DNA from 4 places in the Martelella sp. FOR1707 genome. Region 1 is predicted to be linked to each of the others. Evidence: predicted binding sites of a transcription regulator. Region 1 holds the regulator's gene; each other region holds the start of a gene.
What was found. Region 1 encodes LexA, which represses DNA repair genes until DNA is damaged. Its sites were predicted from a motif close to TGTTCNNNNTGTGTTCNG; they were not measured.
Positions count from the first base shown of each region.

Region 2: a site for LexA is predicted at 2,847-2,864, ahead of V6765_RS18035 (DNA recombination protein RmuC). Genes of this name have one in related genera too.
Region 3: a site for LexA is predicted at 3,438-3,455, ahead of V6765_RS19995 (glycosyl transferase). Genes of this name have one in related genera too.
Region 4: a site for LexA is predicted at 5,226-5,243, ahead of uvrA (excinuclease ABC subunit UvrA). Genes of this name have one in related genera too.

Region 1 covers NZ_JBAKFP010000010.1:83,013-90,789, reverse strand. The annotation lists gene V6765_RS22625 (LpxI family protein) at 1-259, shown strand, start outside; gene lpxB (lipid-A-disaccharide synthase) at 271-1,431, shown strand; gene gltA (citrate synthase) at 1,515-2,801, opposite strand; gene V6765_RS22610 (ComEC/Rec2 family competence protein) at 3,091-5,643, shown strand; gene lexA (transcriptional repressor LexA) at 5,597-6,304, opposite strand; gene V6765_RS22600 (YrhK family protein) at 6,472-7,245, opposite strand; tRNA gene V6765_RS22595 (tRNA-Lys) at 7,331-7,406, opposite strand; gene V6765_RS22590 (cytochrome c biogenesis CcdA family protein) at 7,646-7,777, shown strand, end outside.
Region 2 covers NZ_JBAKFP010000006.1:219,054-226,830, forward strand. The annotation lists gene arsC (arsenate reductase (glutaredoxin)) at 1-187, opposite strand, end outside; gene truA (tRNA pseudouridine(38-40) synthase TruA) at 269-1,021, opposite strand; gene fmt (methionyl-tRNA formyltransferase) at 1,021-1,959, opposite strand; gene def (peptide deformylase) at 2,239-2,754, opposite strand; gene V6765_RS18035 (DNA recombination protein RmuC) at 2,925-4,085, shown strand; gene V6765_RS18040 (ribokinase) at 4,261-5,160, shown strand; gene mmsB (multiple monosaccharide ABC transporter permease) at 5,624-6,820, opposite strand; gene mmsA (multiple monosaccharide ABC transporter ATP-binding protein) at 6,828-7,777, opposite strand, start outside.
Region 3 covers NZ_JBAKFP010000008.1:12,935-20,711, reverse strand. The annotation lists gene iolE (myo-inosose-2 dehydratase) at 1-297, shown strand, start outside; gene iolB (5-deoxy-glucuronate isomerase) at 329-1,144, shown strand; tRNA gene V6765_RS20010 (tRNA-Pro) at 1,324-1,400, shown strand; gene V6765_RS20005 (ribonuclease HII) at 1,447-2,103, opposite strand; gene V6765_RS20000 (PA0069 family radical SAM protein) at 2,232-3,344, opposite strand; gene V6765_RS19995 (glycosyl transferase) at 3,526-4,044, shown strand; gene moaB (molybdenum cofactor biosynthesis protein B) at 4,070-4,603, opposite strand; gene V6765_RS19985 (4-(cytidine 5'-diphospho)-2-C-methyl-D-erythritol kinase) at 4,600-5,508, opposite strand; gene V6765_RS19980 (tetratricopeptide repeat protein) at 5,505-7,295, opposite strand; gene V6765_RS19975 (polyprenyl synthetase family protein) at 7,342-7,777, opposite strand, start outside.
Region 4 covers NZ_JBAKFP010000004.1:6,888-14,664, forward strand. The annotation lists gene V6765_RS11400 (NAD(P)H-hydrate dehydratase) at 1-1,283, shown strand, start outside; gene V6765_RS11405 (DUF72 domain-containing protein) at 1,365-2,165, opposite strand; gene uvrA (excinuclease ABC subunit UvrA) at 2,176-5,097, opposite strand; gene V6765_RS11415 (single-stranded DNA-binding protein) at 5,350-5,850, shown strand; gene V6765_RS11420 (MarC family protein) at 5,918-6,568, opposite strand; gene gyrA (DNA gyrase subunit A) at 6,797-7,777, shown strand, end outside.

The sequences.
Region 1 (7,777 bases):
GGCGGCGCTGCGCCAGTCCGGCCGCATCAGCGCCCGGCGGCGGGGCGTGCTTGTCAAGCTGTGCAAGCCGCAACAGGATCTGCGCGCCGACCTGCCATCGATCGGCGCCAACACGGTGCGGCTGGCGGCGGCAGCGGGCTTGGCCGGCATTGCAGTTGAGGCCGGGCGGTCGCTGATACTCGAGCGCGAAGAGACGCTGCGGGCCGCCGATGCAGCCGGTCTGTTTGTCTATGGGCTGGAGCCTGACCTTCGATCATAAGGGAGCGGCATGTGGCTTTGAAAATCGGGATTGTAGCCGGCGAGGTTTCTGGCGACCTACTGGGCGCGAACCTGATCGCGGCGCTGAAGGCGCTTCATGGCGGTCCGGTGGAACTGGTCGGCGTCGGCGGCGACGGCCTTGCCGGGGAGGGGCTGGACTCGCTTTTCGACTACAGCGAGCTGTCGATCATGGGCTTCACCCAGGTGATCGCCCGCCTGCCGCAATTGCTGCGGCGCATCCGCCAGACCGCAGACGCGCTGATCGCGGCGAAACCGGATATCATCGTCATCATCGACAGCCCGGATTTTACCCATCGCGTGGCGAAGCGCGTGCGCGCCGCAGCACCCGATATCCCGATCGTCGACTATGTTTGCCCCAGCGTCTGGGCTTGGAAGGAATATCGCGCGCGGGACATGCTCTCCTATGTCGACCACGTGCTGGCGGTGCTGCCCTTCGAGCCGGCTGCGATGGAGCGTCTCGGCGGCCCGCCGACCACCTTTGTCGGCCATCGGCTTACCGGGGAGCCGGGCGTGCTCGAAGCGCGCCGCCAGAACCGTCTGGAGCGCGCGCGGTCGAAGCCGGCCATCATGCTGCTGCCGGGCTCACGTAAGTCCGAGATCAATGCGCTCGCTCCGGTGTTCCGCGATGTCGCGGCGACGTTCGCGGCGCGCAATGACGGGTGTCGCATTATCTTGCCGACCGTGACGCGCCGCGAGCAACAGGTGCGCGCTGCAATCGCCGACTGGCCTGTACAGCCGGAACTCTTCGTCGGCGAGGAGGCCAAGTGGGAGGCGTTCGCCATGGCCGACGCCGCGGTCGCTGCCTCGGGTACGGTGGTTCTGGAACTTGCGCTTTCCGGCATTCCGGCGGTCTCCGCCTACAAGGCGGATTTCATCGGCCGTTTCATGCTGAACAAGATCACCGTCTGGTCGGCATCGCTGCCGAACCTGATCGCAGATGCGCCGCTGGTGCCGGAATATTTCAACGACACGATCCGCGCCGGCGCGCTGGCGCGCTGGATGGAGCTGCTGACGAAGGACAGCTACCAGCGGCGCGGCATGATGGAAGGTTTCGAGCGGGTCATCGCGCTGATGCAGACCGAGGTCCCGCCCGGCGAGCGTGCGGCGGCTATCGTTCTGGATGTTCTGGCGGAGAAGGGCTCTGCGAAGTAGACCGTCCGGCAGCGCCTGCTTCCCACTGGATACAGAAAAGGCCGGTCGCTGGACCGGCCTTTTGTCTTTTCGCCAAGCCTTGATCAGCGCTTGGAGATGTCCACGAAATCGCGTTCCGGGGCGCCGGTGTAGAGCTGGCGCGGGCGGCCGATGCGCTGTTCCGGATCCTCGATCATTTCCGCCCACTGCGCGATCCAGCCGACGGTGCGCGCGAGCGCGAACAGCACGGTGAACATGGTGGTGGGAAAGCCCAGCGCCTTCAGGGTGATGCCGGAATAGAAGTCGATATTCGGATAGAGCTTCTTCTCGATGAAATACTCATCCGTCAGCGCGATCTTTTCCAGCTCCATGGCGACGTCCAGCAGCGGATCGTCCTTGATGCCGAGTTCCTTGAGAACCTCATGGCAGGTCTTCTGCATGATCTTGGCGCGCGGATCGTAGTTCTTGTAGACGCGGTGGCCGAAGCCCATCAGGCGGAAGGGATCATCGCGGTCCTTGGCGCGGTTGATATATTCCGGGATGCGATCGACCGAGCCGATTTCCTGCAGCATGTTGAGCGCCGCCTCGTTGGCGCCGCCATGGGCGGGGCCCCACAGGCAGGCGATGCCGGCCGCGATGCAGGCGAACGGATTGGCGCCAGACGAACCGGCCAGACGCACGGTCGAGGTCGAGGCGTTCTGCTCGTGATCGGCATGCAGGATGAAGATGCGGTCGAGCGCGCGCGAAAGGATCGGGTTGACCTTGTATTCCTCGCACGGCGTGGCGAAGCACATATGCAGGAAGTTGGCCGCATAGCCGAGGTCGTTGCGCGGATACACGAAGGGCTCACCGACATGGTACTTGTAGGCCATGGCCGCGATCGTCGGGATCTTGGCGATCATGCGGATGCTGGCGATCTCGCGCTTGTAGGGATCGGAGATGTCGATCGAGTCGTGGTAGAAGGCAGACATGGCTCCGACGGCGCCGCAGATGATGGCCATGGGATGGGCATCACGGCGGAAACCGCTAAAGAGCCTCGTGAGTTGATCGTGAATCATCGTGTGATGGGTCACGCGGAAGTCGAAATCCTTCTTCTGCGTGGCCGTCGGCAGTTCGCCGAACAGCAGCAGATAGCAGACTTCCAGGAAGTCGGCGTTTTCGGCCAGCTGATCGATCGGGTAGCCGCGGTGCAGCAGAATGCCGTTATCGCCATCGATATAGGTGATCTTGGATTTGCACGAGGCCGTCGAGGTGAAACCCGGATCGTAGGTGAACATGCCCGACTGCTTGTAGAGCGAAGCGATGTCGATGACTTTCGGGCCGAATGTGCCTTCTTCCACCGACAGCTCAAGTTCCTTGCCGTCGAGTTGCAGTTTTCCAGTTTCCGTCATCCTGTCCTCCAAATTTCCGGCGCGAATACGCTGTCGAAGCCAATCGGGATTTTCATTAGCTATAGGATTGGCAAGGTGTTGCCAAGCCGACGAAGCCGCGCGGCGGGTGATGAGTAATATCTGCGTTTAGCAAGTTTTACGGGGTTTAGAAAAGGAAAATTTTGCTTCTGCCGCCAGCGCTTGCATTGCAATCGATTAGCATTGGCCACAACATGTAAAAGTTGTGGGGCGGCGATTGTGGATGCGTGGGAGCGGGGCAGGCACGAGCGAGATAGACAAGGCGACGGGCTTGCGCGCCGGAGCCGACCGGCTTCGCGCGCGTTTCAGAAGGCGCCAACCGCAAGGCGAGCGCGAGGCTGGTTTTGACGGGCGAGACGCGGGCCGGGCAGGGCGGTTCGATATTGCCGCCTTGTGGCGCGAAGAGCAGGCTTTCGGCCGGCCGTTTCTCATGGTCCCGGTGGCGCTGGCAGCCGGAATAGGCTGGTGGTTTTCGCTCGACGAGAGCCCGTCTTCGCTGGGCCTTGGCATCTATTGCGGTCTGGCGGTGTTCGCGGCCGTCTTGCTGCGCAATGGCAGAGGCTTGCTGCCCGTCGTCAGCGCCTGCATTGCATTGTTTCTCTGCGGTGCGCTGCTTGCGGCGCTGGAGACGGCGCGGCGGGCCACGGTGATGCTCGATTCGCCGGTGACCACCCATATCACCGGCGTCGTCGAGAGCCGCGAGCCGACGGAAACCGGCTGGCGCTATGTTGTGCAGGTGACGGCGACGGACGACCCCGTGATCCACCGTCCGCCCGAGCGCGTCACGCTTGTCGCCCGCGGCAATTTGCCGCCTGTCGGCATCGGTCACGCCATTCAGGGGCTTGGCCGGTTGCTGCCGCCTTCCGCCCCGGTCATGCCCGGCCTGGTTGATTTCGGGTTTCTCTCCTATTTCGACGGCATCGGCGCGGTGGGCTTTTTCTATGGGCCGCCAAGCGATGCCGGTCTTGTGCCCGCGCCGGGGCTCAGTGCAAGGGCGGGTTTTGCGATCGAGCGGATACGCGATGGCATTGCGGGTCGCATTCGTGCGGTGCTTGCGGGTGACACCGGCGCTTTTGCCAATGCGATCATCACCGGCGAGCGCCGGGCGCTGAGCGACGACATGCTCGATGCGCTGCGCAATGCCGGCCTTGCCCATATCATTGCCATTTCCGGTCTGCACATGGCGCTGGCCGCCGGCATCTTCTTCTCCAGCCTCAGGCTGTTACTGGCGCTGTCGCCGCGCGCGGCCGAGGCGATTTCGACGAAGAAGATCGCGGCGGCCGCTGCGATTGCGGCGGCACTGTTCTATCTCTTGATCTCGGGCATGCAGGTGTCCGCCGAACGCGCCTTCATCATGCTGGCGGTGATGCTGGCGGCGGCGATTTTTGACCGTCCGGCGATCAGCCTGCGCAATGTGGCGCTCGCCGCGCTCGTGATCCTGATCGTGACCCCCGCCGAAGTGGTGGGGCCGGGCATGCAGATGTCCTTCGCCGCCACGCTGGCGCTGATCGCGGGCTATGGCGCATGGCAGCGCCGGCCCGCTGACGGGTTTCGCCAAAGTCGCGGGCCGCTCCGCTGGCTCTGGATCGCAGCCTCCGGTATCGTGCTCACCGCGCTGATTGGCGGGCTGTCGACGACGCCGTTCGCCATCCATCATTTTTCCCGTATCGCGGGCTACGGGCTGCTTGGCAATCTGCTCGCCATGCCGGTGGTCACCTTCGTGGTCATGCCGGCCGGGCTTTTATCGCTCATCGCCATGCCGCTCAATCTCCACGCGCCGTTTCTGATCGTCATGGGCTGGGGGCTTGATTGGGTCATGCAGGCCGCGACTTGGGTCGATAGCCTCGGCGGCGCGTTCACCACCGGCCGTGCCCCGAAGGGGTTTCTGCTGCTGTTTCTCGCCGGCTTCCTGCCGCTCGTGTTGTTGCGCACGCGTCTGCGTCTCTTCGGTGTGATTCCGATAGCGGTTTCCTTCGCGCTGATCTCTTGGCCGCCCGAGCCTCCGCCGCCGCAAATCCTGGTGGCTGGCGACGGCGATCTCGTGGCGATCGTCACCGGCGATGTCGCGGCGCTCACCACGAAGCGGCCGCCATCCTTCGTGTTCGAGCAGTGGGAAACGGCGCTCACGCTCGCGGAGACGCTGCCGCCTGTTGAGGAAAGCGTACTGGCGCTGAATGAGGAAGATCGTTTCGCGCGGCTCGAAGCAGCGGATATGGCGAGCGCCGCGCGGGCGCTCAGCGATACGATCACCGAAGCCGGCCGGACGCCCGGCATCTTCCGCTGCAAGAAAGATGCGTGGTGCTATGCGACCATGATGGGCCGCAGGATCATGACGGTCGACCGGCCGGCCTTTGCCGGCCTTGCCTGCGACAATGCCGATATCGTCGTCAGCCGTTACCGCCCCGGATTCCAGACCTGCCGTTCCGGCGCATACCTCGTCACGCCAGCAATGCGTCGCCAGCACGGCGCCTTTCAATTCACGCTGCCGCCGGCCGACCGTCGCGATATGGACGACGGCGACATACGGCGCTCGGTCGCGGAGCCGGGCAGGGTCGGCGAACCCGATCAGCAGGCAGGTAATGCCAATCCGTTGCCGGGAGGCATCGCGGATGCGAAGGCGCAACCGCCCCCGTCAGCCAAACCATCCTGCGGCCCGATGACGATCTCAGTCAGCACATCGGTCAGAGCATTGACCCGCCCGTGGAACAGGCACCGGCTTTATGACTGGCGCTCCGGCGAATATCTGCCGGTCATCTCGGTTCCTGAGACGCTCACCTTCAGTGGTAACGACGGATCAGGCCGACCAGCTTGCCCTGCACCTTGACCTGGTTTGCCGAAAAGATACGGGTCTCGTAGGCCGGATTGGCCGCTTCCAGCGCGATCGAGGCGCCCTTGCGGCGGAACCGCTTCAGCGTCGCCTCCTCGTCATTGACGAGCGCCACGACGATATCGCCGGGCGAGGCGGTGGAGATATTGCGGATGATCACGGTGTCGCCGTCGAAAATCCCGGCCTCGATCATCGAATCGCCCTGCACCTCCAGCGCGTAATGTTCGCCCGCGCCCAGCATTTCCGCCGGCACGGTGATCTGATGGGTATTTTCCTGGATCGCGGAGATCGGCACGCCGGCGGCGATCCGGCCCATGACCGGAATCCCCGCCGAGCCGCCGTCATTGGCGCTGGCCGGCGCCTTCGGCTCTTCCTGCTTCTTGCCGAGAGAGCCCTCGATCACGCTTGGCGAGAAGCCCCGGCGCGGCTGCTGGCCGATCGCGCTGTCCGGCATGCGCAGGATTTCGAGCGCGCGGGCGCGGTTGGGGAGCCGGCGGATGAAGCCGCGTTCCTCCAGCGCGGTGATCAGGCGGTGAATGCCGGATTTCGACGCGAGGTCGAGCGCCTCCTTCATTTCGTCGAAGGACGGCGGAATGCCGGTCTCTTTCATCCGTTCATGAATGAAATACAGCAATTCCTGTTGTTTGCGTGTCAGCATTTCCTGCCCCTGGCCCTTCGAAACAAATCCAGAACGAATATACATGTTCTCACTGTGTTCCGCAAGTGCGCGGAAGCGCTTGCGACGCAGGGGCTGTGCTGCGCGTTCGCGGCCACTGTCCCCGGTCGCGGCGAATCGGCAACCAAGGCCGGGGTTTGGGGCAGCGGTCACTTTTCCCAGGGCTTCCTCCGACGGGGCGCAAGCGGCTTCAGCGGGTGGCGCGCATAGGGCGTCGGCTTTCCGAGTGCTGCGGCGACGACGCGATAGGCGCGGCGATAGTTGAACAGGCCGCCGATGAAGAACAGGACGCTGCCGACCAGATATTGCCACGCCAGGAAACCATCGAGCAGGGTTTCGTCGCGCTCGCTGGCAAGCGTCCAGAGATAGGGGATCGAAGCGACGGCAAAGAGCGCCGAGCCGACCACGAAGGTCAGCGCGGTCAGGTTCATCATCTGCAGGGTGACGAGATCGTCGGCCTGGACGATCTGGATGACGTTGATCACCGCGCCGATCACGAACAAGACGCTGCCGATGATGAAGCACCAAGCGCCGGCCTTGGGAAGGTCGACGGAAGACAGGAAGAAAATACTGCCAACCACGAACAGCACGGTTCCGAAGACATAGGTCCACGCCGCCCAGGCCTCCAGCCTGTCCCACAGCGTTTCCGGGGCGTTGCGCTGCCTAGCGTAAACGAAGACCTCGATCAGGTCATGGCCGGTCACGAGCAGATAGATCAGCGATCCGAAGAAGAATATCCAGGCGCCAAGATCGGCATAGGCCGAGAGCGCCGGAAAGAAGCAGATGCTGCCGAAAATGAAGATCAGCCCACCGGCCTGGTAGGCCATCGCGTTGATCGTCTCCCAGCGGAAATTCTTTCGCTTAGCCGGCGTATCGGCAATCACGTCATGAAGACGCGGTCGATTGACGAACATATGCGGCATGCGGTCCCCCGAGATTGATACGCCTGGCGCTTGGCCGCGTTTTAACGAAGCGGGGAAGGAAAATCAAAACCGGCTGAAAAACAAATGGTGAGAGCGCAGGGGTTCGAACCCTGGACCTACTGATTAAAAGTCAGTTGCTCTACCGGCTGAGCTACGCTCTCCCGAGCCGGATGCCCGGCTGAAAGTGGGCGGAACATAGAAAGGGTCTTATCCAAGGTCAACCCGGAATCTCGCCGCCAAAGCGATAATACGGCGGTTTTCGGCGCGCGGAAAGGTGATTGGATTTGACCGGTCATCTGGTTTAAGACCCGCGGACGCATTCCGCGGCCATTTTCGTCGCCGCGGGAATGGGGCGCGGACATCGCCCGCGCCCGATTTCTTAGGTGTTGGAGCAGGTTTCTTGTCGATTGGCGATATTTCCCTTCTGAGCGCGCTTCTGGCCGGCGCGCTGTCCTTTCTTTCGCCCTGCGTGCTGCCGCTGGTGCCGCCCTATCTCTGCTACATGGCGGGGATCTCGGTCGACCAGTTGAAG
Region 2 (7,777 bases), on a different contig from region 1:
TACCCTTGCGGCGCAGCAGAGCACGCACCGGAATTGCCATCGCCGCGATCAATTCCTGAAGCTTTTCGCGCGTCGGCGGGGTCTTCAGATATTCGATGACCTCCGGCTCCTCGCCGGATTGCCGGATCATCGCCAGAACGTTGCGCGACGTTCCGCAGGCGGGATTGTGGTAGATGGTGACGGACATCGGAACCTCAAACATATCCATAAAGCTGGAAATATAGATATATCGGAAGACCGAATGACGCAAGCCCCGTCCGGATGTCGCTCAATCGCCCGGGTAGTCCACCTGCATGAAATAAAGCCCTTCCGGCGGGGCCACCGGACCGCAGGCCTTGCGGTCGCGCGCCTTCAGCGCCTGGCGCACGTCTTCCGCCGACATCTTGCCCTCGCCGGCAAGTTTCAGCGTGCCTGCAAAGGAGCGGATCTGGTTATGCAGAAAGCTCTGGGCGCTGGCGCGGATCTCGATGATATCGCCGTCGCGCGTGACATCGAGCCGGTCGAGCGTGCGCACCGGCGATTTCGCCTGGCACTGCACCGAGCGGAAGGTCGTGAAATCATGCCTGCCGACGAGCATCTGGGCCGCCGCATGCATCGCCGCGTGGTCCAGCGGCTTCGGCACCCACCAGCCGCGCTTCCATTCCAGCGCCGGATGGGCGCGCCGGTTGATGATGCGATAGAGATAATGCCGCCTGAGCGCCGAAAACCGGGCATCGAAATCCGGCTCGGCCTCGACCACATCGACCACCGAAATGCCATCGCCGGCAAGCCGAAGATGGGCGTTGACCGCATTCAGCAGCGTGAACGGGCTCCAGGGCTTGGCGAGATCGAGATGCACCACCTGACCGCGGGCATGAACGCCCGAATCCGTGCGTCCCGCCCCGCGAATGGAAACGGTCTCGCCGGAAAACCCGGCGATCGCCTCCTCCAGCGCGCTCTGCACCGAGCGCCCCTCGGCCTGGCGCTGCCAGCCGACAAAGGCCGCGCCGTCATATTCGACCTTCAGGCGGTAACGCGGCATCAGGCGAGCACCGTTGCCGGCGCAAGCGGCGTGCCGCGCAGGAAATCCTCGGCCGAAAGCGGTTTGCCGCCGGCCTTCTGCAGCCGGAGGAGCCGCACCGCGCCGTTTCCGCAGGCGATCGTGAGGTCTGGCCCCGCAAGCACCGTGCCGGGCGCGCCCTCGCCCGCCCCGAGCGCGCTTTCATGCACCTTGACCCGCTCCAGCCGCTTGCCCGCCGGCACCTCCATCCAGGCGCCCGGAAACGGCGCGAGCCCCCGGATATGATTATGCACCTCGGCGGCCGGACGGCTGAAATCGATCCGGGTTTCGCCCTTGTCGATCTTCTTCGCATAGGTCACGCCGTCTTCGGCCTGCGGCGAAAGCGGCAGATCGCCCGCCTCGAGCTTTACCATCGCTTCTGCCATCAGCCGCGCGCCATCATGCATCAGCCGGTCGTGCAGCCCGCCCGCCGTCATGTCCGGACCGATCGCGACCCGTTTCGTCAGCGCCACAGGCCCGGTATCGAGCCCCTTTTCCATCTTCATGACCATCATGCCTGTCTCGCTGTCGCCGGCCATGATCGCGCGCTGGATGGGCGCTGCGCCCCGCCAGCGGGGCAGAAGCGAGGCATGGCCGTTATAAGCGCCAAGCCGCGTGCCGTTCAGAATCGCCTCCGGCAGCAACAGGCCATAGGCGACCACCACCGCGACATCGGCATCGAGCGTGCCGAAGGCGGCACGCTCCTCGTCAGCGCGGAAATTTTCCGGCGTGCGCACCGGCAAGCCGAGCAGCTCGGCCGCCTGATGCACCGGCGACTTCACCTCTGTCAGCCCGCGCCGGCCGGCCGCCCGCGGCGGCTGGGTATAGACACAGGCAATCTCGTGGCCCGCCTCCTTCAACGCCCTCAGGGTGGGAACGGAGAACTCGGGCGTGCCCATAAAAATGATTCTGAGGGTCATGATCACTCCTTCCGGCCTACGCAATGCGGCAACCGCGAAACCGCGGCAACCGGACAGATAGAACGCAGCCGCCGTGCTGCCAAAGACAAATCTGCCGCACCCGGAAATACATCGAACCGTAGTGGCCTCCCGGCGGACCGAAACGACGTGGTTCGTTGTCGCAAGCCGGCCTTCAAGGGTTCGCCAATCAGGGGTTCGCCAATCAACGGAAGCACGGGCCCGCTCTCACCATGCCGTATCGAGGCGCTCTGCAGGCATGCCGCATCGATTCGGCATATCCTAAAGCTTGTGCTTGGCCGCCTTGGTGAACTTCTTGATCACCCGATCGCGCTTCAAACGCGACAGATAATCGATGAACAGCGCGCCGTCGAGATGGTCGATCTCATGCTGCAGGCAGGTGGCGAGCAGGCCGTCGGCCTCGATTTCCTGTTCCTTGCCGGCGAGGTCGGTATAACGCACCCGCACGTTCGCCGGACGTTCCACCTCGGCATAAAACTCCGGTATCGACAGGCAGCCCTCCTCATAGACCGAGCGCTCGTCGGAAGTGTGCAGCACGGTGGGGTTGATCACCACCATGGGCTGTTTTTCGCCCTCGTCCTTGTTGGCGACATCCAGAACCAGCATGCGCCGGGGCACGCCAACCTGGATCGCGGCAAGGCCTATGCCCGGAGCCTCATACATGGTCTCCAGCATATCGTCGGCAAATTTCTTCAGGTCGTCGTCTATGCGCTCGACCGGCTTCGAGACCGTGCGCAGCAGAGGGTCCGGCAAAATAATCAATGGCATCGTGGTCATGCCCACCCCATAGCGCATGTTCGCGCCGGGGGAAATATTTTCATACGGTCTACCCCAAACCTCCCGTCCTCTTTGTCACCCGTCAACCATTTTGTTCACGTTTTGATCTTTATTTCAAGAAAAATCTGCGCTAGGCTCGCGATAAGAGAGGTGACGTTATGGATGCAGCGATGGCCCGACTGGCGGCAATGGACACGGCGACGCTCGCCATGGCCGGCGCGTTGTGCATTCTGATTGCCGCCCTCGTCATTCTCCTGGCCCGGCGCGGCGGTGCGCGGCAGGACAAGGGCCTCGAACGCGAGCTGCAGCAACTGGTGCAGGCGCAAAGTGAGATGCAGGGCCGCATGGCGACGATGGCGGAGCTGTTCGGCAGCCGCCAGTCGGAGCTGAATGCCGCGCTCGGCTCTCGGCTCGACGGGCTTTCGCAGCGGATCGGCACCACGCTGCACCAGCAGCACCAGACCACCCACGAGAACCTTCGCCGCCTGCAGGAGCGGCTCGCCGTCATCGATGCGGCGCAGAACAATATCCAGTCGCTGGCCAAGGATGTGGTGGGCCTGCAAGCGATTCTGTCGAACAAGCAGACCCGCGGCGCTTTCGGCCAGGGGCGGATGGAGGCGATTATCGCTGATGCCCTGCCCGCCGGCAGCTTCCGGTTCCAGGCGACGCTGTCGAACGGGACCCGGCCCGATTGCGTGGTGGACATGCCGAACGGCGCGCCGCCCCTGATCATCGACGCCAAGTTTCCGCTGGAATCATGGAACGCCATGCGCGCGGCGGACAGCGACGAGGCGGCGCGCGCCGCCAGCCAGCGCTTCCGCCGCGATCTCGACACCCATCTCCGCGATATCGCCGGCAAGTATGTGTTGCCCGGCGAAACCCAGGACACGGCCTTCCTCTTCGTTCCCTCCGAATCGATTTTCGCCGATATACACGAGCACTACGAAGCGGTCGTCCAGCGCGCCCACGCCATGCGCGTGGTGATCGTCTCTCCGACGCTGCTGCTGTTGTCGATCCAGGTCGTGCAGGCGGTGATGAAGGACCAGCGCATGCGCGAACAGGCGCATCTGATACAGGGCGAGGTGGCCCATCTGCTGGCGGACCTCACCCGCCTCAACGAGCGCGTGGCAAAACTGGAAAGCCATTTCAACCAGGCCCGTCAGGATGTCGAGACGATCCGGATATCCACGGGCAAGATCGCCCGGCGCGGCGAACGGATCGCGACGCTGGAATTCGAGACCGGCCGAAAGGAGGCCGAGCCGTCTTCCACGCCTGATGAGGAACAGCAGGGGCTCGGCCGCATGAAACTGCGCGTCGTCGACGAGGACTGATTGCCATCGCGGCTTGCGCGCAATAAAAGCGCAAGAGAGAGCACCGGCGGCCGGTTTCGCGATCGGCCGACTGGATGCGATGTTTGAGTGTGCCGGACTGGCGAGGCGCGACGGACGGCCTCGCCCTCCGGCGGAGGCTTCGCACCGACCAAGCGAAGCTGACGGGAGTAATGCCATGATCACGGTCTTCGGTTCCATCAATATGGACCTCATCGCCACCACACCGCGCCTGCCGAAGCCGGGCGAAACCGTGGCCGGCACCTCCTTTGCCACCGCCCAGGGCGGAAAGGGCGCAAACCAGGCGCTTGCCGCGCGCCGTGCCGGCTCCAAAGTCGCCATGGCGGGTGCCGTCGGCAATGACGAGTTCGCCTCCGCCGCCACCGCCCTCCTTTCGGACGCCGGCGTCGACCTTTCGGCGGTGAAGACAACCGATGGCCCCACCGGCACGGCGATGATCCTTGTCGGCGGCGACGGAGAAAATGTCATCGTCATCAACGCCGCCGCCAACGGCAAGGTCACCGAAGCGGACGCCGAGGCGGTCGTGGCAGAAATGTCGCCGGAGGACACGCTTGTGCTGCAGCTCGAAATCCCGGCGAGTGCCATCCGTGCCGCGCTTAAGAGCGCCCGCGAAAAGGGCATCCGCACGATCCTCAACACCGCGCCGCTGACGCCGGAAGCGGCTGAACTCGGCGCGCTCGCCGATATCGTGATTGCCAATGAGACCGAGTTCGAGCGGCTCGTCGGGGCCGAGGAACTCGGCAGCGAGGGGCGGATCGCGATGCTGAAAACCCGCCATGACGAAACCGGCCAGACCATCGTGATCACGCTCGGGGCAGAGGGCGTCATCGCCATGCATGAGGGCAACTTCCACCGCATCGACGCGCTGAAGATCGACCCGGTCGATACCGTCGGCGCCGGCGATACCTTCTGCGGCTATTTCGCAAGCGGGCTCGATCAGGGGCTGCCATTCGCGGAAGCCGCGCACCGCGCCGCTGTCGCAGGCGCGCTCGCCTGCCTCAAGCCCGGCGCCCAGCCGTCGATCCCGGAAAAAGCCGCGGTCGACGCACGGGCCTGAAATCATCGGTCCCTGCCATTACGCCATCCATTTCCCGGAGAGCAACGGGCGGTTCAGACCAACCGCCCGATGATCCAGCCGCGCGAGGCTTTTGACCTTGCCGGACGGCGGAAACGCAAATCCGCATTCGTCTTTCAGGTAGACGCCAGGCGCCAGCGCCCTATTTCAAAGGAGGTTGCGCCTGTCGGGCGCTGCCGCTCGGCATGGTCGTAAGAACCCGAATATTGGGGCGCTGGACCCAATTGTTAAATTTTTTACTTTTCTTTTGGTCCATTTTGCGAGATGACGCGTTAATGCCCTATCCAGACGCGCCAAGGTGCCGGCTTGTCCGGCAGTCTGGAAAAAGCGGGTGCGCCCCGTGCCCCGGCACATCATCCCCCGATGTGCCGGGGTTTTTCGTGTCGGGGGCACGCATGGCGCGCAAAGCGGCAGGGCTGTGTCGCCCTGCCTTTCTTCCGGAAATTCAGGCCTTGTTCTTGTTGTAGACGTCGAAGACGACGGCGGCGAGCAGCACCAGGCCCTTGATCACCTGCTGGTAATCGATGCCGATGCCCATGATCGACATGCCGTTGTTCATGATGCCCATGATGAATGCGCCGACCACAGCGCCGACGATCTTGCCGACCCCGCCGGACATCGACGCGCCGCCGATGAACACCGCCGCGATCACATCAAGCTCGAAACCGTTGCCGGCCTTGGGCGTGGCGATGTTGAGGCGGGCGGCGAACACGAGACCGGCAAGTGCTGCCAGCATGCCCATGTTCACGAACACGATGAAGTTCAGCCGCTTGGTATTGATGCCTGAAAGGGCCGCCGCCTTCTCGTTGCCGCCGATGGCATAGACCCTGCGCCCGAAGGTCGTGCTTTCGGTGATGAAGGTGTAGATCACCGTCAGGATCGCCATCGATATCAGCACGTTCGGCAGGCCGCGGAACGAGGCGAGCTTCCAGGCCACGAACACCAGCACGCCGGCAACGATGATGTTGCGGCCCAGGAAGAAGGACAGCGGCTCATCCTCGATACCGTAGGCAACGTTGCGCACCCGCGACCGCCAGGCGAGATAGACGATCGCGGCAGCAGCGATGATGCCGGCCACAAGTGCCGTCATATTAGGCCGGCCGACGCCGAAGAGATCGGGCACGAAGCCGGTCGACAGCAGCTGGAATGAGCCCGGGAACGGGCCAACCGATTGGCCGTTGAGGATCCAGAGCGACAGCCCGCGGAAGATCAGCATACCGGCGAGCGTGACGATGAAGGACGGAATGCGCCAATAGGCGACCCAGTATCCCTGCCACGCCCCGATCAGCATGCCGGCGAAGATGCAGGCAAAGAAGGCGACCACGACCGGCACCTGCCAGTGGACGATCATCACCGCGGCCAGCGCGCCGATGAAGCCCACGATCGAGCCGACCGAGAGATCGATATGCCCGGCCACGATGATCATAAGCATGCCGAGCGCCATGATGATCACATAGGAGTTCTGCAGGAACAGGTTGGTGATGTTGACCGGTCGCATCAGCACGCCGTCGGTGACGATCTGGAAAAACGCGATGATGACGATCAAAGCGAGCAGGATGCCGTAATCGCGCATCCGGAGAGTCAGATAGGATCGGATCGAGGGCTTGTGCTCGTCCGCGGCGGTTTCCTCGGGTATATTCATCGCTTTCTCATTTCCTGACAATGAAGGACATGATGCGTTCCTGGCTCGCCTCTGCGGCGCTCAGTTCGCCCACCAATGCCCCCTCGTTCATGATGTAAATGCGGTCGCACATGCCCAGCAGCTCCGGCATTTCCGATGAGATCATCACGACGCCGCGGCCTTCGGCCGCAAGCTCGTTCATCAGCGTGTAGATCTCGTATTTGGCGCCGACATCGATGCCGCGCGTCGGCTCGTCCAGGATCAGCACGTCGGGCTGGGTGAACAGCCATTTCGACAGCACCACCTTCTGCTGGTTGCCGCCGGAAAGGTTGACGACGCGCTGGGCCACTGTCGGCGTGCGAATGTTCATGGCCTTGCGATAATGCTCGGAGGTTTTGGTTTCCTCGGCGGTGTTCAGCACGCCATATTTGGAAACCCCGCCAAGATGGGCGAGCGTCACATTGCGGGTGATGGGCTCGTCCAGGATCAGCCCCAGCCCCTTGCGGTCCTCCGTCACATAGGCAAGGCCGGCATGGATGGCCTTCGGAACGGTGGAGACGTCCACTTTCTCGCCGCCGAGCCAGACCTCGCCGGAGATATTGCGGCCGTAGCTGTGGCCGAAAATGCTCATGGCAAGCTCGGTGCGCCCTGCCCCCATCACGCCGGCAATGCCGACGATCTCGCCGGCACGCACGTTGAAGGCGACATTCTTGATCACCTTGCGGTCGGCCTGCTCGGGATGCCAGACGGTCCAGTCCTTCACCGCCATCAACTCCTCGCCGAACTTGCGTTCGCGGTCGGGATAGCGGTTTTCCATGGTCCGGCCGACCATGGCCTGGATGATCCTGGCCTCGCTGACTTCCTCCGTGGAGCAGTCGATATCGGCGACCGACGAACCATCGCGCAGCACCGTGATGTTGTCGGCGATCTGTTCGACCTCGTTCAGCTTGTGCGAGATCAGGATCGAGGTGATGCCCT
Region 3 (7,777 bases), on a different contig from region 1:
GTTGGCCATATCCACGCTAAGAATGTGCGGCCCGCGATTGCCGAGCAGGTGCGCGGCGAAAATCTCTCCTTCCTTGAAGGCGTGCGACGCGGCGTGTTTACCGTGCCGGGTGATGCCGAGGGCGGTGTCGATTTCGAACCCGTGCTGAAGATCGCGGCCAAGGCCGGCTATCAGGGCTGGCTGGTGATCGAGGCGGAGCAGGATCCGGATGTGCGCAATCCGTTCGAATATCAGTCGCTCGGCCTGAAAAGCCTGAAGGCGATGGCGAAGGCCGCGGGTCTCGACACTGCGGGCTGATGCAGGCGAAAGACGAAAGGGAAAGCACGCGATGAGCAATCTTCTCAGAAAACCGACCGCCGCCACCGGCAAGGTGCATGATATCACGCCGGAAACCGCGAACTGGGGCTATGTCGGCTTCGGGCTTTACCGCCTGAAGCCCGGCGAGAGCGCAAGCGAGCATACCGGTGATACCGAGGTGATCCTGGTGCTTGTCGAGGGCAAGGCCGAAATTGGCTCTGGCGAGGTCTCGTTCGGCGAGCTCGGCGAGCGGATGAGCGTGTTCGAGCGCCTGCCGCCGCATTGCGTCTACATTCCCGCAGGCGCCGAATGGTCGGCCACCGCCACCACCGATTGCACGCTTGCCGTTTGCACCGCCCCGGCAAAACCCGGCCGTGAAGCGCAGGTGATCGGCCCGGAAGGCATTGCGCTGACCGAACGCGGCAAGGGCGCCAACACCCGTTACATCTATCCGATCGCGATGGAAGAGCGCGATGTCGCCGACAGCCTGCTGGTGACGGAGGTGTTCACGCCCTCCGGCAACTGGTCATCCTATCCGCCGCATCGCCACGACGAGGATCGCTTTCCCGACATGACCTATCTGGAGGAAAGCTATTACCACCGGCTGAACCCCGCCCAAGGCTTTGCCTTCCAGCGGGTGTTCACCGAGGATGGTTCGCTGGACGAGACCATGGCGGTATCGGATGGCGACGTGGTGCTGGTGCCGAAGGGCCACCACCCTTGCGGCGCGCCCTATGGCTATGAGCTCTACTATCTCAACGTCATGGCCGGGCCGCTGCGCAAGTGGCGATTCGAAAACCATCCGGATCACGACTGGATCTATCAGCGCGACGCCAAGTCCGGCTGAATTTGGCCCCCTTCTGGAAGGCGATCGGCGACGTTTTTAGGGTGGATTTTGCCGAACCGCGCCGCCGTTTTCAGGGCTGAAGTTCCCCGGTGGTTCATTACCTTACGCCTCGCGTCAAAAAAATGTCGCGGGGCGCTTGCCGAAGCAGGCAGGCTGTTTTATAGAGCAGCCGCTGGTCACGGAGTGTAGCGCAGCCTGGTAGCGCACCTCGTTCGGGACGAGGGGGTCGCAAGTTCGAATCTTGCCACTCCGACCATCGCAATTTCCCGAAAAAAATCCTGAAAGTTTAGGCCTTGAGGCCGCTATTCGACTTGGCGCAGAGGGCGGAAGCTCATGCGGTGAAGCGGGCAGGGGCCGGTGTCGATGATTGCCGCGCGATGGACCGCTGTGCCATAGCCGACATGGCCGTCGAACCCGTAGGCGGGATAGATGGTCGCGGCCTGCGCCATCATCCGGTCGCGGGTGACCTTGGCGATGATCGAGGCGGCGGCGATCGACAGCGAGCGGGCATCGCCCTTGATCACGGCCTGCGAGCGGCACGGGATTCCGGGCGGTTGATCGCGGCCATCGGCAAGCACCATGGCCGGCGGCAGCGCCAGGCCCAGCACCGCGCGGCGCATCGCATCGAGCGAGGCCCGCAATATATTGACCCGGTCGATCCGGCCGGGACTGCTGGAGGCGACCGATACCAGCGCCGAATCGAAGATCGCCTCGAACAGCGCCTCGCGGGCCTTTGCCGTGAGCTTCTTCGAATCGTTGAGGCCTGCGGGAATATTCTCCGGATCGAGGATCACGGCGGCCGCCACCACCGGGCCGGCAAGCGGGCCACGGCCCGCCTCGTCGCAACCGGCGACGGGCCAGAGCCCGCGCAAACGCGCCGCGCTTTCCAGAGAAAAATCGGGCACCGCCGGCGGCAAATCGAAAAGGGCAGGAGAATCGGAAGGAAGCGCGGATGACATGGTGTCATTTCACACCGCCTTCCGATCTCCCGCAAGTCCCCTTCGGAGCAATTCTGAAAACTGCTCATGTGCGGCAGTGAAGGGGACCTCTTCGGCCGGGTCCAAGGGCTTTCCCGGCCGGAAAGGGATCAGAACAGGTTGAGCTGCGCCCCGCCGCCATCGGGCGGGGTGAACAGGTCTTCCCTCAGCGCCATGCTGCGGCGGGTGAGCTTCAGCCGTTTGACGGCCATTTCGAATCGGCGGGCAATCTGCCAGGCATAGGGCCCGCTGCCTTTCATCCGCTTGCCGAATTCGGCGTCATAATCCTTACCGCCGCGCATCGAGCGGATCAGGCTCATCACATGGCGATAGCGGTCGGGGTGATGCTCCAGCAGCCAGTCCTTGAACAGCGGCGCGACCTCAAGCGGCAGGCGCAGCAGAATATAGCTCGCCTCGCTCGCCCCGGCGGCAGCACCGCTGTCGAGAATGCGCTCCAGTTCGTGATCCGTCAGCACCGGTATGATCGGCGCCACGGAGATGCCGACGGGAATGCCGGCGCCGGCAAGCGCGCGGATCGTCTCCAGCCGGCGCGGGGGCGTGGCGGCGCGCGGCTCCATGCTGCGGGCAAGCTTGCGGTCGAGCGTGGTCACCGACATCGAAACCTTGACCAGATGCTTTTCCGCCATTTGCGACAGGATATCGATATCGCGCAGGATCAGCGCGGATTTGGTGGTGATCGAAACCGGATGATTGGCATCGGCAAGCACCTCCAGCACCTGGCGCATGATCCGCCATTCCTTTTCCACCGGCTGATAGGGATCGGTATTGGTGCCGATCGCGATGGTCTTGGCATGGTAGCCCGGCTTGGAGAGCTCGCGGGCAAGCTGGCGGGGCGCATCGGGCTTGGCGAACAGCCGGGTCTCGAAATCAAGCCCGGCGGACAGTCCCATGAAGCCGTGAGTCGGCCGCGCGAAGCAGTAGATGCAGCCATGCTCGCAGCCGCGATAGGGGTTGATCGAGCGTTCGAACGGCACGTCCGGCGAGGTGTTGCGGGTGATGATCGACTTCACCTTTTCGACCTGCACCTCGGTGGAAAAGGCCGGCAGGTCCTCCTCCAGATGCCAGCCGTCGTCGAAGCGCTCCCGGCTCACCGGTTCGAACCGGCCGGCAGGGTTGGCGGTCGCGGCGCGGCCGCGCCTGCGACCGGTCTCGACCGGCTCGAAATGTCGGGCCGGAGGCGGCGTGAAGCCGGCGATGTCCATATCGAAAGCGTCTTCCATGATCATCTCCCGTCTGTTGCGCCGGCGGATCTTCGTGCCCGTTCGCAACACTGAGGGAAAATATAGGTTAACTTTGAGAACAAAGCAAGAACATATGGCGCGCCTTCCGTTCACATGGGCCTTGGCCCTTGGCAAGAGCCCTGCAAATTGCCTAAATAGCGGCATGTTAAGCGTTCTGATCGAAAGCAGAAATCAGGAAGCCGAGCTTGCGCACACGCTCTCGGCTCTGGTGGCAGGCGCCGTCGAGGGGCTTGTCAGCGATGTCATCGTTCTCGAGCACGGCGCCGGCGAGGGCGTCGAACGCGTGGCTGATGCCGCCGGCTGCCGGTTCATGCGGAGCTGGGATCTGACTGAGGTCATCCGCCAGTCGCGCGGCGACTGGGTGCTCGTGCTGGAGCCGGGCGCGCGGCCGCTTTCCGGCTGGGTCGAATCGGTATCGGAGCATATCGCTCTGGAAACCAGGCCCGCTCGGTTCTCGCGGTCAAAGCGGCATCGCCGTTCGCTCTGGCAAAGGCTTTTCGCGAAACGTTGCCCGTTGGAAGTGGGCGTGCTTCTGCCAAAGCCAATGGCGCTCGAAAAGGCCAGCGCAGGCGGTGATTCGCCCTTCATGCTCGCCCGCCGGCAGATGACGCGGCGGCTTTCCTGCGAGATCATTCCGGCCTGGGCGATGATCCGCACATGAACCGAATCAGGCGCAATGCCGGCACTTACGCGTTCCGCTTCAGGTGCTCATCCAGCCGGGGCATGATTTCCACGAAATTGCAGGGCATGTGGCGGTAGTCGAACTGCTGGGCGATGATCCCGTCCCAGCCATCCTTGCAGGCGCCGGGCGAACCCGGCAGCACGAACACGAAGGTCTTTCCGACAAGCCCGGCGGTTGCGCGCGACTGAACCGTCGAGGTGCCGATCTTCTCGAACGAAATGCGGTGGAAGATCGCGGAAAAGCCGTCCATGCGCTTGTCGAACAGCGGCTCGATCGCCTCCGGCGTCACATCGCGGCCGGTAAAGCCGGTTCCGCCGGTGGTCACCACCACATCGATCCCGTCATCGTCGCACCAGGCTTTTACCGTCTCGGCGATCGCCGCCCGGTCGTCGCCGACGATGCGACGATCGGCCAGAATATGGCCCGCGGTCTCGATCCGCGCGGCCAGCGTGTCCCCCGATCGGTCGTCGGTCAGCGTCCTGCTGTCGGATACGGTGAGCACGGCAAAGCGCACGGGAATGAAGGGGCGGTCGCTCATGCGGCATCTCCTGAGGAAATTGTGGGCGTGGCAATGACAAACCAGTCGGGATAGGCCGCCGCAAGGCGCGTCGCCGCTTTCTCCGCGGTCGCAAGATCGGGGTAAAGGCCGAAACAGGTCGCGCCCGATCCAGACATGCGCACGAGTTCGGCGTCGGTCGCCGAAAGCGCATCGATAACGGCATGGATCACCGGCGCGATCCGGCTTGCGGGAAGCTGGAGATCGTTGCGGGCGCGCTTGATGAGGCCGAGCCAGTCCTCTGCCCGTCGCGGCATGGCGGCGTCGGAGAGGACCGGCGGATTGTCGCGCTGTTCGAGCGCCGCGAAAACGGCTGGCGTCGCCACTTCCTGCAACGGGTTCACGAGCACGAGGAAGAGCGTGGGTAAATCCCTCGCAGGCGTTAACGCCTCGCCGATCCCGCGGGCAAATAGCGGCTTTCCGGCAAGACACATCGGCACGTCGGCGCCGAGCGAAAGCGCGAGCGATGCGGGTATTTCGCCGGGCAGCCGCCAGAACCGCGCAAGGCCCCGCAAGGTTGCGGCGGCATCTGCCGAGCCGCCGCCGATGCCGGAGGCGGGCGGCAAGCGCTTTTCCAGATGGATATGCACAGGCGTCGCCGAAAGCCCTTCTGCCTCGGCATGTTCCCGCAGCAGGTTGCGGGCCTTCAGCACCAGATTGCCGCGATCCGGATCATCACCGCGCGGCACGGCCTCGGCAAACCGGCCGGAAAGCGTGAACCGGTCGGCGTCTGCCGCGGTAAAGGTCAGCCGGTCGCCGAAGGCTGCAAAGGTTACCAGCGTGTCGAGCAGGTGGTAGCCATCGCCGCGCCTGCCGGTGACATGAAGCGCAAGGTTGATCTTGGCGCGGGCCTCGGCCTGCAAGGCCGCGCCGTCGGCCGTGGTCACGGCGTCTTGACGGCGTCTCCGTCTCCCTCTGCCGCCCTGGCGAGAGGCGTCTCGTCATCCTCGATCGTCAGGCCATTGGCGATCTTGTCCTCGATCACCGGCACCTGATCCTCTTCGGGCTCATCGGTAAGCGCTTTTTTCCACTGGTAGATCGCCTCGAGCTTGCGCCCCACCTGCCAGTAGGCGTCGCCGAGATGGTCGTTGATCGTCGGATCGCCGGTATCGAGCACCACCGCGCGCTCAAGCTCACGCACCGCGTCGTCATAGCGTCCGAGCCGGAAATAGGCCCAGCCGAGCGAATCGACGATATAGCCGTCATCGGGGCGCTGATCGACGGCCTGCTGGATCAGGTCGAGCCCCTCCTCCAGATTGATGCCCTGGTCGATCCAGGAGTAGCCGAGATAGTTCAGCACCTGCGGCTGGTTGGGGTAGAGCTCCAGCGCCCGTTTGAAATCGGGCTCGGCTTTGTCCCACTCCTTCAGCCGCTCATAGGCGATGCCCCGGCGGTAGAAAATGCCCCAGTCCTCCGCCGACGCGACCGGACCGATGCGCGCCACCGCCTGGTCCAGCAGATCGGCCATCGCCTGGAAATCCTTTTGCTCCGAATAGACGCCCGACAGCGCCAGATAGGCGCGGCGGTCATCCGGCGCTTCTTCGATCAGCGCGGTCAGGTGGTCGCGCGCCTCGTCAAAGCGATCGAGGCCGGCAAGCGCAAGGCCCTGCTGTAGTTCGGCGAGACGATATTGCGGGGCATCCTCGGGAATGCGCGAGAAATAGCCAAGCGCGCGTTCCGGCTCGTCATTGGCGGCGGCAACCACGCCGCGCAGGTAAAGCACGTCGGAATCATCCGGCGTCAGCGCCTCGGCGAGTGCCAGATAGAGCGTAACAATGTCATCGCTGCCGCCCTGGTTAAGCGCCGCCGCGACTTCGAACAGGGCGCCGCTGGCGCCTTCGGCAGCGGTTTCCGGCAGCGACTGTATGGGCTCGCCGGCCTCGATGCGTTCCCGCACCGGGTTGAGCACAGCCGGGTTGAGGCCGTAAGTCTCCGCCGTCGAGACCGTATCGAGCGCCTTGCGGGTATTGCCGGCTTCGGCCTCGATCGCCGAAAGCGCGATGACGGTCTTCAGCATCGTGTCGGGCGAGGTTGCCGAGCCCTGGCGGTCGAGCAGCGCATCGTTGAAATAGCTGCGCGCCTTGGCGGTGTCGCCGGAAGCGGCAGCGATCGCGCCGGCATTGTAATTGGTGAAGAGATCGTACCAGGGCGGACCGGAAAGCGCGTCGACCGTCTTCAGCGCTTCATCGGGCTTGCCCTCGCCATAAAGCGCCCAGGCTTGAAGCAGGCCGGCAACCAGGTCGTTGAGCGGCGCGCCGCCATAGGCTTCGAAACGGGGAATCGCTTCCGCGAAGCGTCCGTCCTGCAGGGCCGCGAGCCCCAGCGCCAGCTCGCGCACCGGAATAAGTTGCGGTTCGTCGGATGTCTTGTCCGCCTGCGCTTCGGCCGCCTTCAGATCGCCGTTGAAGATCAGGGTGACGAACAGCTGATTGTTGGTGCCGCTGTCATAAGGTTCGTGCTGCAACGCCCGGCGGAAATAGGCGATCGCCCGTTCCAGGTCGTTGTCCACGGCAGCGGTCTGGCCGGCCAGCAACGCCCCGGCAAAACTCAACGCGCCCTGGGCATCATAGGCCGGGTCGTTCACCGTCGCGTCCTTGGCGCCCGCCGTCATCGGCAAGGCGAGCGCTGCGGCAAAAAGCATGGTTTTCAGGCGACGTTTGTTCAGGCTGGTCATCCGCTCCCTTTCATTGACGGTCGGCAGTCCGGGCGGCGCCGGTCGGTCAGTTGATCCGCGCGATGCAGAAGTCGATAACTTCCTCAAGCGCGTGACGGCCTTCGGAATGCGGCAGACCGGACAGTGCCGCTCGCGCCGCCTCACCATAAGATAGGGCACGATCAACGGAATCGGCGAGCGCGCCGTGTTTTTCAAGGAGGAATCGGGCTTTTTCGAGGGCGGCATCGTCGTTCTCGCCACCTTCGATGGCATTGCGCCAGAACGCTTTTTCGTCGTCATTGCCACGCTGATAGGCGAGGATGATCGGCAGCGTCACCTTGCCCTCGCGGAAATCGTCGCCGACATTCTTGCCGAGATCGGCGCTGTCGCCGCCATAATCGAGCACATCGTCAACAAGCTGGAAGGCGATGCCGAGCGCCATGCCGTAGTCCCGCAAGGCCTTGCGGTCGGCATCTGACGCGCCGGCGATGATCGGGCCGACT
Region 4 (7,777 bases), on a different contig from region 1:
CGGCCCGCGCGCTTTCCGAAACCGGCATGAAGGTGGCGCTGTTTCATCTCGGCGATCCCGCTAGGCTCTCCGGCGACGCCCTTCGGGCCCGGCAGGACTGCGGCATGGACAGCAAGCGACTGGATACCTTTCGGCCGGAACAGGGCGATGTCATCGTCGACGCGCTTTTCGGCGCGGGCCTCGCCCGGCCGCTTTCCGACGAGATTGCCGCCGTGATCGCGCGGGCGGAGGGGCTGCCGGTGATCGCCGTCGACCTGCCGTCCGGTATCAGCGGCCTCACCGGCCAGGTGCTTGGCGCTGCCTCCAAGGCGGCACATACGGTCACCTTCATGGCGGCCAAGCCCGGCCATTACCTCTTGCCGGCGCGCGACCATTGCGGCGAGTTGGAGGTGTTCGATATAGGCATTCCACGCCGTATTCTGGCGGAGGCGGCGGGTGCCCATCAGCTCAATGGGCCGTCGCTGTGGGCCGACCGTCTGCCGCGCGCGGGCGCCGACTCGCACAAGTTCAAGCGCGGCCATCTCGGCGTGTTTTCCGGCGGCGCCTCGGCCACGGGCGCCGCCCGGCTTTCCGCCATGGCCGGGTTGAAGGCCGGCGCCGGGCTGGTCACGATCGCGGCCGCGCCGCAGGCAATCCTCGTCAATGCCGCGCATCTGACGGCAATCATGCTGAAACGCATCGAGGATGTCGCGGCGCTCAGAGACTGGATTGCCGACAAGCGGCTGTCGGCCTTCGTCCTCGGCCCCGGTTTCGGGGTCGGCGCGGAAACGCGGGATTATGTGGAGACGCTGATCGGACGCCCGCTGGTGCTCGACGCCGACGGGCTGACCGCCTTCGCGGAGCAGCCGGAGGCGCTGTTCGACCAGCTGGCTGCGGCCCCGGAAACCTGCGTCATGACGCCCCATGCCGGCGAATTCGCGCGGCTCTTTCCCGAGCTTGCCGAGGATAACGACCTCGGCAAGCCCGAAAAGGCATTGCGGGCGGCCCGGCGCGCCCATGCGGTGGTGCTCTACAAGGGCGCCGATACCGTGATCGCGTCGCCAGACGGCAGGATCGCGATCAATGCCAACGCCCCGCCATGGCTTGCCACCGCCGGCTCCGGCGATGTGCTTTCCGGCATTATCGGCGGGCTGCTGGCGCAGGGCGTGCCGACCTTTGAGGCGGCGGCGGCCGGGGCATGGTTCCACGGCGAGGCGGGGAACCGGGCAGGCGAGGGGCTGACGGCAGAGGACCTGCCCGTGCATCTGCCTCCAATCCACGAGATTGCCGATGGCGAAAGCTGAGACGCATTGCCGCTTTGTCTGTGACCGGAAGTGACGCAAGTCGGCACTGAAATAGCCCAAGCCGAAACTCGCCGACGCGCCCTACTTGTCAACCAAGCTCTGCAGCTTCTCCGCGCCCGCCGGGGCGCGGACCTTGCCGCCGGTGATGAAGAAGGCATAGACGTCGCGCGGCTTTGCCTCCGGCGCATCGCCGGCAAGACGCGGCAGATCGTCGGGCGCGCCGCCCTTTGACCAGAGTTTCAGCTTCTCCGCCCACGCCTTCAGCGCCGTGTCGGGATAGCAATGCGGGTTGTCGTCCTCGCCCTTTTGCAGGCGGGCATAGACGAAATCGCCGGTGACATCGGCAATCATCGGGTATTCGGGATGATCGGCGCAGACGATCGTCGCACCATATTTGCGGACAAGCGCCACGAAATCCGGATCGAGAAAGGAGGGGTGGCGGACTTCCAGCGCATGTTTGAGGGCAATACCGTCCCGCTCTTTCGGCAGAAGCTTGAGGAAATCCTCGAAATCCTTCGCCTCGAATTTTTTCGTCGGCATGAATTGCCACAGGATCGGCCCCAGCCTGTCGCCAAGCTCGGTGATGCCCTGGCCGAGAAACTTGTCGATCGAGCCCTCGGCCTCGGCGAGCTTCTTGCGATTGGTGCAGTAACGGCTCGCCTTCAGCGAAAAGATGAACCCATCCGGCACGCTCGCCGCCCATTTGGCGAAGGTGGCGGGCTTCTGCGACGAATAATAGGTGCCGTTGACCTCGATCACCTTCAGCTTCTCGCCGGCATATTCAAGCTGGCGCGTCTTCGGCAGCTTGTCCGGATAGAAACTCTCGTTCCACGGATCAAAGGTCCATCCGCCGATACCCACACGAATTGCGCCTGCCGCCATGTCCCGTCTCCTATTCCGCCGCTTCCGTCTTCTTTGGCGGCCGCCGCTCCAGAAGCTCCTGAAGATACTGGCCCGTGTAGGAGGCCTTTTCCTTCACGATGTCCTCCGGCGTGCCGGTCGCGACGATCCGGCCGCCGCCATCGCCGCCCTCGGGTCCGATATCGATCACCCAGTCGGCGGTCTTGATGACCTCGAGATTGTGTTCGATCACCACCACGGAATTGCCCTGTTCGACAAGCTGGTGCAGCACTTCCAGAAGTTTGGCGACATCGTGGAAGTGCAGGCCGGTGGTCGGCTCGTCGAGGATGTAGAGCGTCTTGCCGGTGGAACGGCGCGACAGTTCCTTGGCGAGCTTGACGCGCTGCGCCTCGCCGCCTGAAAGCGTGTTGGCCTGCTGGCCGACCTTGATATAGCCGAGGCCGACGTCCTGAAGGGTCTGCAGCTTGTCGCGCACCGAGGGTACGGCGGAGAAGAACTGGACGCCTTCCTCCACTGTCAGTTCCAGGATATCGGCGATCGACTTGCCCTTGAAGCGCACCTCCAGCGTTTCGCGATTGTAGCGCTGGCCGTGGCAGACGTCGCAGGTGACGTAGACATCGGGCAGGAAGTGCATCTCGATCTTGATAAGCCCGTCGCCCTGGCAGGCCTCGCAGCGCCCGCCCTTGACGTTGAACGAGAACCGGCCCGGCTGGTAGCCGCGCGCCTTGGCTTCCGGCAGGCCGGCGAACCATTCGCGGATCGGCGTAAAGGCGCCGATATAGGTCGCCGGGTTGGAGCGCGGCGTGCGTCCGATCGGCGACTGGTCGATATCGATGACCTTGTCGACGAATTCCAGACCCTCGATGCGATCATGCGGGGCCGGGTTTTCGCGCGCGCCCATGATGCGCCGCGCCGCCGCCTTGTAGAGCGTCTCGATCAGGAAGGTGGATTTGCCGCCGCCGGAAACGCCGGTGACGGCGGTGAACAGGCCGAGGGGGATCGAGGCGGTGACATTCTTGAGGTTGTTGCCGCGCGCGCCGACCACCTTGAGCGCCTTGCCCTTTTTCTGCGGCCGCCGCTCGGCGGGCACGGCCACGGCGCGCGCGCCGCTCAGATACTGCCCGGTCAGCGATTTCGGATTGGCCATGATCGCCTGAGGCGTGCCCTCGGCCACCACCTCGCCGCCATGAATGCCGGCCGCGGGGCCGATATCAAGCACATAATCTGCCGTCAGGATCGCGTCCTCGTCATGCTCGACCACGATGACGGTGTTGCCGATATCGCGCAGATGTTTCAGCGTATCGAGCAGCCGCGTATTGTCGCGCTGATGCAGGCCGATCGAGGGCTCGTCCAGCACGTAAAGCACGCCGGTCAGCCCTGAGCCGATCTGCGAGGCGAGCCGGATGCGCTGGCTCTCGCCACCCGAAAGCGAGCCGGAATTGCGCGACAAGGTCAGATACTCCAGCCCGACATCGTTCAGGAACCGCAGCCGCTCGTTGATTTCCTTGAGGATGCGCACCGCGATATCGTTCTGTTTCTGCGAAAAATGCTTCGGCAGGTCCTCGAACCAGTCGCGCGCCGCGCGGATTGAAAGCTGGCTGACCTCGCCGATATGGCGCTTGTCGATCTTGACGGCGAGCGCCTCGGGCTTCAGCCGGTAGCCGCTGCAAGCCGGGCAGGGGGCCGCCGACATGTAGCGCTCCATCTCCTCGCGCGCCCAGGCGGAATCGGTTTCCTTCCAGCGCCGCTCGAGATTGGGAATGATTCCCTCGAAGCTCTTGGTGGTCTTGTAGCTGCGCGCGCCATCGGCATACTGGAACTCGATCTTGTCCTCGGTCCCGTTGAGGATCGCGTTGGTGGCCTGTTCCGGCAGCTTGTCCCAGCGATCGGTCATCTTGAAACCGAAATGCCGGCCGAGCGCCTCCAGAGTCTGCTTGTAGTAGGGCGACGAGGATTTGGCCCAGGGCGCGATCGCGCCGTCCGACAGTTTTTTCGACCGGTCGGGAACGACCAGCCCCTCATCGATCTTCTGCTGGAAACCGAGACCATCGCAGGTCGGGCAGGCGCCGACGGGGTTGTTGAACGAGAACAGCCGCGGCTCGATTTCCGGAATCGTGAATCCTGAAACAGGACACGCAAATTTTTCCGAAAAAACAACGCGCTCATGGGTTTCGTTGAGAGATTTGTTCTTGGCGCCGCCGGCCGCCGTCTCGTTCTCCGGCAACGGCTTGTCGGCAAATTCGGCGACCGCCAGCCCGTCTGCGATTTCGAGGCAGGTTTCCAGGCTGTCGGCAAGCCGGGTCGCGAGATCGTCGCGCACAGCAACGCGGTCGACCACCACATCGATATCGTGCTTGTATTTCTTGTCGAGCTTCGGCGCCTCGGCGATCTCGTAGAATTCGCCGTCGATCTTGACGCGCTGGAAGCCCTTCTTCATCAGTTCCGCCAGTTCCTTGCGGAACTCGCCCTTGCGGCCGGTCACCAGCGGCGCAAGAATATAAAGCCTTGTGCGCTCCGGCAACGCCAGAATGCGGTCGACCATCTGCGTCACGGTCTGGCTTTCGATCGGCAGACCGGTCACCGGCGAATAGGGCACCCCGGTGCGCGCGAACAGAAGCCGCATATAGTCATAAATCTCAGTCACCGTGCCGACGGTGGAACGCGGGTTCTTGGAGGTGGTCTTCTGCTCGATCGAGATCGCGGGCGACAGGCCCTCGATCCGGTCGACATCCGGCTTCTCCATCATCTCCAGGAACTGGCGCGCATAGGCCGACAGGCTCTCGACATAGCGCCGCTGCCCCTCCGCATAGATCGTATCGAAGGCCAGCGAGGATTTGCCGGAGCCCGAAAGCCCGGTCATCACGATCAGGCTGTTACGCGGCAGGTCCACGTCAATGCCTTTGAGATTATGCTGGCGCGCACCGCGGATGGAGATATTCTTCAGTTCGCTCATGGGATCAGGCTTCTCGAGAAGGGAATTTGCTTCCTATGTAGTTCGCGCTGCGGCTCTGTCGAGGTGCAGCAAAACAGACGACTTGAATGTCCCCGGTTGAATCGCTTGACTCGATCATAACAGAGCGATAGAACAAATAAAGAACATTTTTAATTGTGGATTGTCCCGTATCGGTTGATCGCTTTCGGAGAGATCGTCTATGCTGCCGAAAATTCTCTAAAGCGCCGCAACGCGGTTATACAGGTGGTAGTCATGGCAGGTAGTGTAAACAAGGTCATCCTCGTCGGCAATCTCGGAGCGGACCCGGAAATCCGGCGTACACAGGACGGCCGGCCGATCGCCAACCTGCGGGTGGCCACGTCGGAAAGCTGGCGCGACCGTAATTCCGGCGAGCGCAAGGAGCGCACGGAATGGCACCGCGTGGTGATTTTCTCTGAGGGTCTCTGCAAGATCGCCGAACAATATCTGCGCAAGGGCTCCAAAGTCTATATCGAAGGCCAGCTGCAGACACGCAAATGGACCGACCAGGGCGGCCAGGAGCGCTATTCGACCGAGGTCGTGCTGCAGGGCTTCAACGCCACGCTGACCATGCTGGACGGCCGCGGCGAAGGCGGCGGCGGGCAGGGCGGCAACTTTGGCGGAAGCCAGGGCGGCGGTGGCTATGACGATTACGGCTCACAGCCGTCTTCCGGCGGCGGCGGTCGCAGCGGCGGCGGCTTCTCGCAAGATCTCGATGACGACATTCCGTTCTGATCAACCTTGCATCGCCTTCTTGAGGGCGGTGAGACCGTTTTCCGCCATCGGCGGCAGAGCATAGATTTCACCCGGCGACCGCGGGCGGCGGAGCGTGCATCACCGTTGTAACGCCGTCGATCACGAACTGCACGGCCAGCGCCGTCAGCATCATGCCGAGAATGCGGGTGAGAATGTTACGACCGGTTTCGCCGAGAAGCCGGTCGATCATGCCGGCGGCGAGCATTGCCAGCAGCACGACCAGCGTGGCGACGAAGATCACCAGAACGAGCGCCAGCTTGTCCAGTACCGTTTCCATCTTTGAGCCGAGCAGGATCGTCGCGGAGATCGCGCCGGGGCCGGCGATCAGCGGCATGGCAAGCGGAAAGGCGGCGAGATTGGCCAAGCCATCCTTCGTGATGGCGGTTTCCGTCGTCTTCTCCTTTCTTTCGACGCGTTTTTCGAAGATCATTTCCACGCCGATCCAGAACAGAAGAATGCCCCCGGCAATACGAAACGCGCTCATGGAAATACCGAGCGCGTTGAGGATGTCATCGCCCAGCAGGGCAAAGGCCAGGAGCAGAAAGAACGAAATCAGGCTGCCCCGGATCGCCACCTTGCGGCGCTGGGCCTGGGTCATACCTACCGTCAGCGCCAGGAATATCGGCACCATGCCGGGCGGATCCATGGTCACCATCAAGGTGGTGAAGCCGTTTATCAGCGTTGCCAGTTCGTTCATCCGCCCGTTTCCGCCTGTTTTTTTCTTCTTGATGGGCTACGCCGCCGCGGCAAACCGCAGGCGGCATCCGCAGTGCTCTTGCCAGCTTGCCACAAGATCACCACCTGACACGAATAAAAACTTGGAATCCGCCGTCTGTCCACTGTCAGGAGGCTTGCGCAATTGGCGTCAGCCATCGGATTCGGCTATAAAAAACCAGATGATTCTAGCTTGAGATCGTGATTCACATTGACTGATCAAACGACACCTTCGGGCGGCGGCCTGCCGCCGGGCATCGAGCCCATCTCCATCATGGAGGAAATGCAGCGTTCCTATCTCGATTACGCCATGAGCGTGATCGTCAGCCGCGCGCTGCCGGATGTTCGTGACGGCCTGAAGCCGGTGCACAGGCGCATTCTCTACGGCATGTCCGAAATGGGCGTGGACTGGAACAAGAAATACGTCAAATGCGCCCGCGTCACCGGCGATGTCATGGGTAAATACCACCCGCATGGCAACGCCGCGATCTATGACGCGCTCGCGCGTATGGCGCAGGACTGGTCGCTGCGCCTGCCGCTGATCGACGGGCAGGGCAATTTCGGCTCCGTCGATGGCGACCCGCCGGCGGCCGAACGCTATACCGAATGCCGGCTGCAGAAGGTCGCGCATACGCTGCTCGACGATCTCGACAAGGAGACCGTCGATTTCCGCGAGAACTATGACGGCACGCTGTCGGAGCCGTCGGTTCTGCCGGCGAAGTTCCCGAATCTTCTGGTCAACGGCGCGGGCGGCATCGCCGTCGGCATGGCCACCAATATCCCGACCCACAATCTGGGCGAGGTGATCGACGGCTGTATCGCGGTGATGGAAAATCCCGCGATCGAGCTGCCGGAACTGATGCAGATCATCCCGGGGCCGGACTTCCCGACCGGGGCGCAGATTCTTGGCCGTGCGGGCATCAAGTCCGCCTATGAGACCGGGCGCGGCTCGGTGATCATGCGCGGCAGGGCCACGATCGAGCCGATGCGCGGCGACCGCGAGCAGATCATCATCACCGAGATTCCCTATCAGGTGAACAAGGCGACGATGATCGAGAAGATGGCCGAACTGGTGCGCGACAAGCGCATCGAGGGCATTTCCGATCTGCGCGACGAAAGCGACCGCGAAGGCTATCGCGTCGTCATCGAACTCAAGCGCGACGCCAATGCCGAGGTCATCCTCAACCAGCTT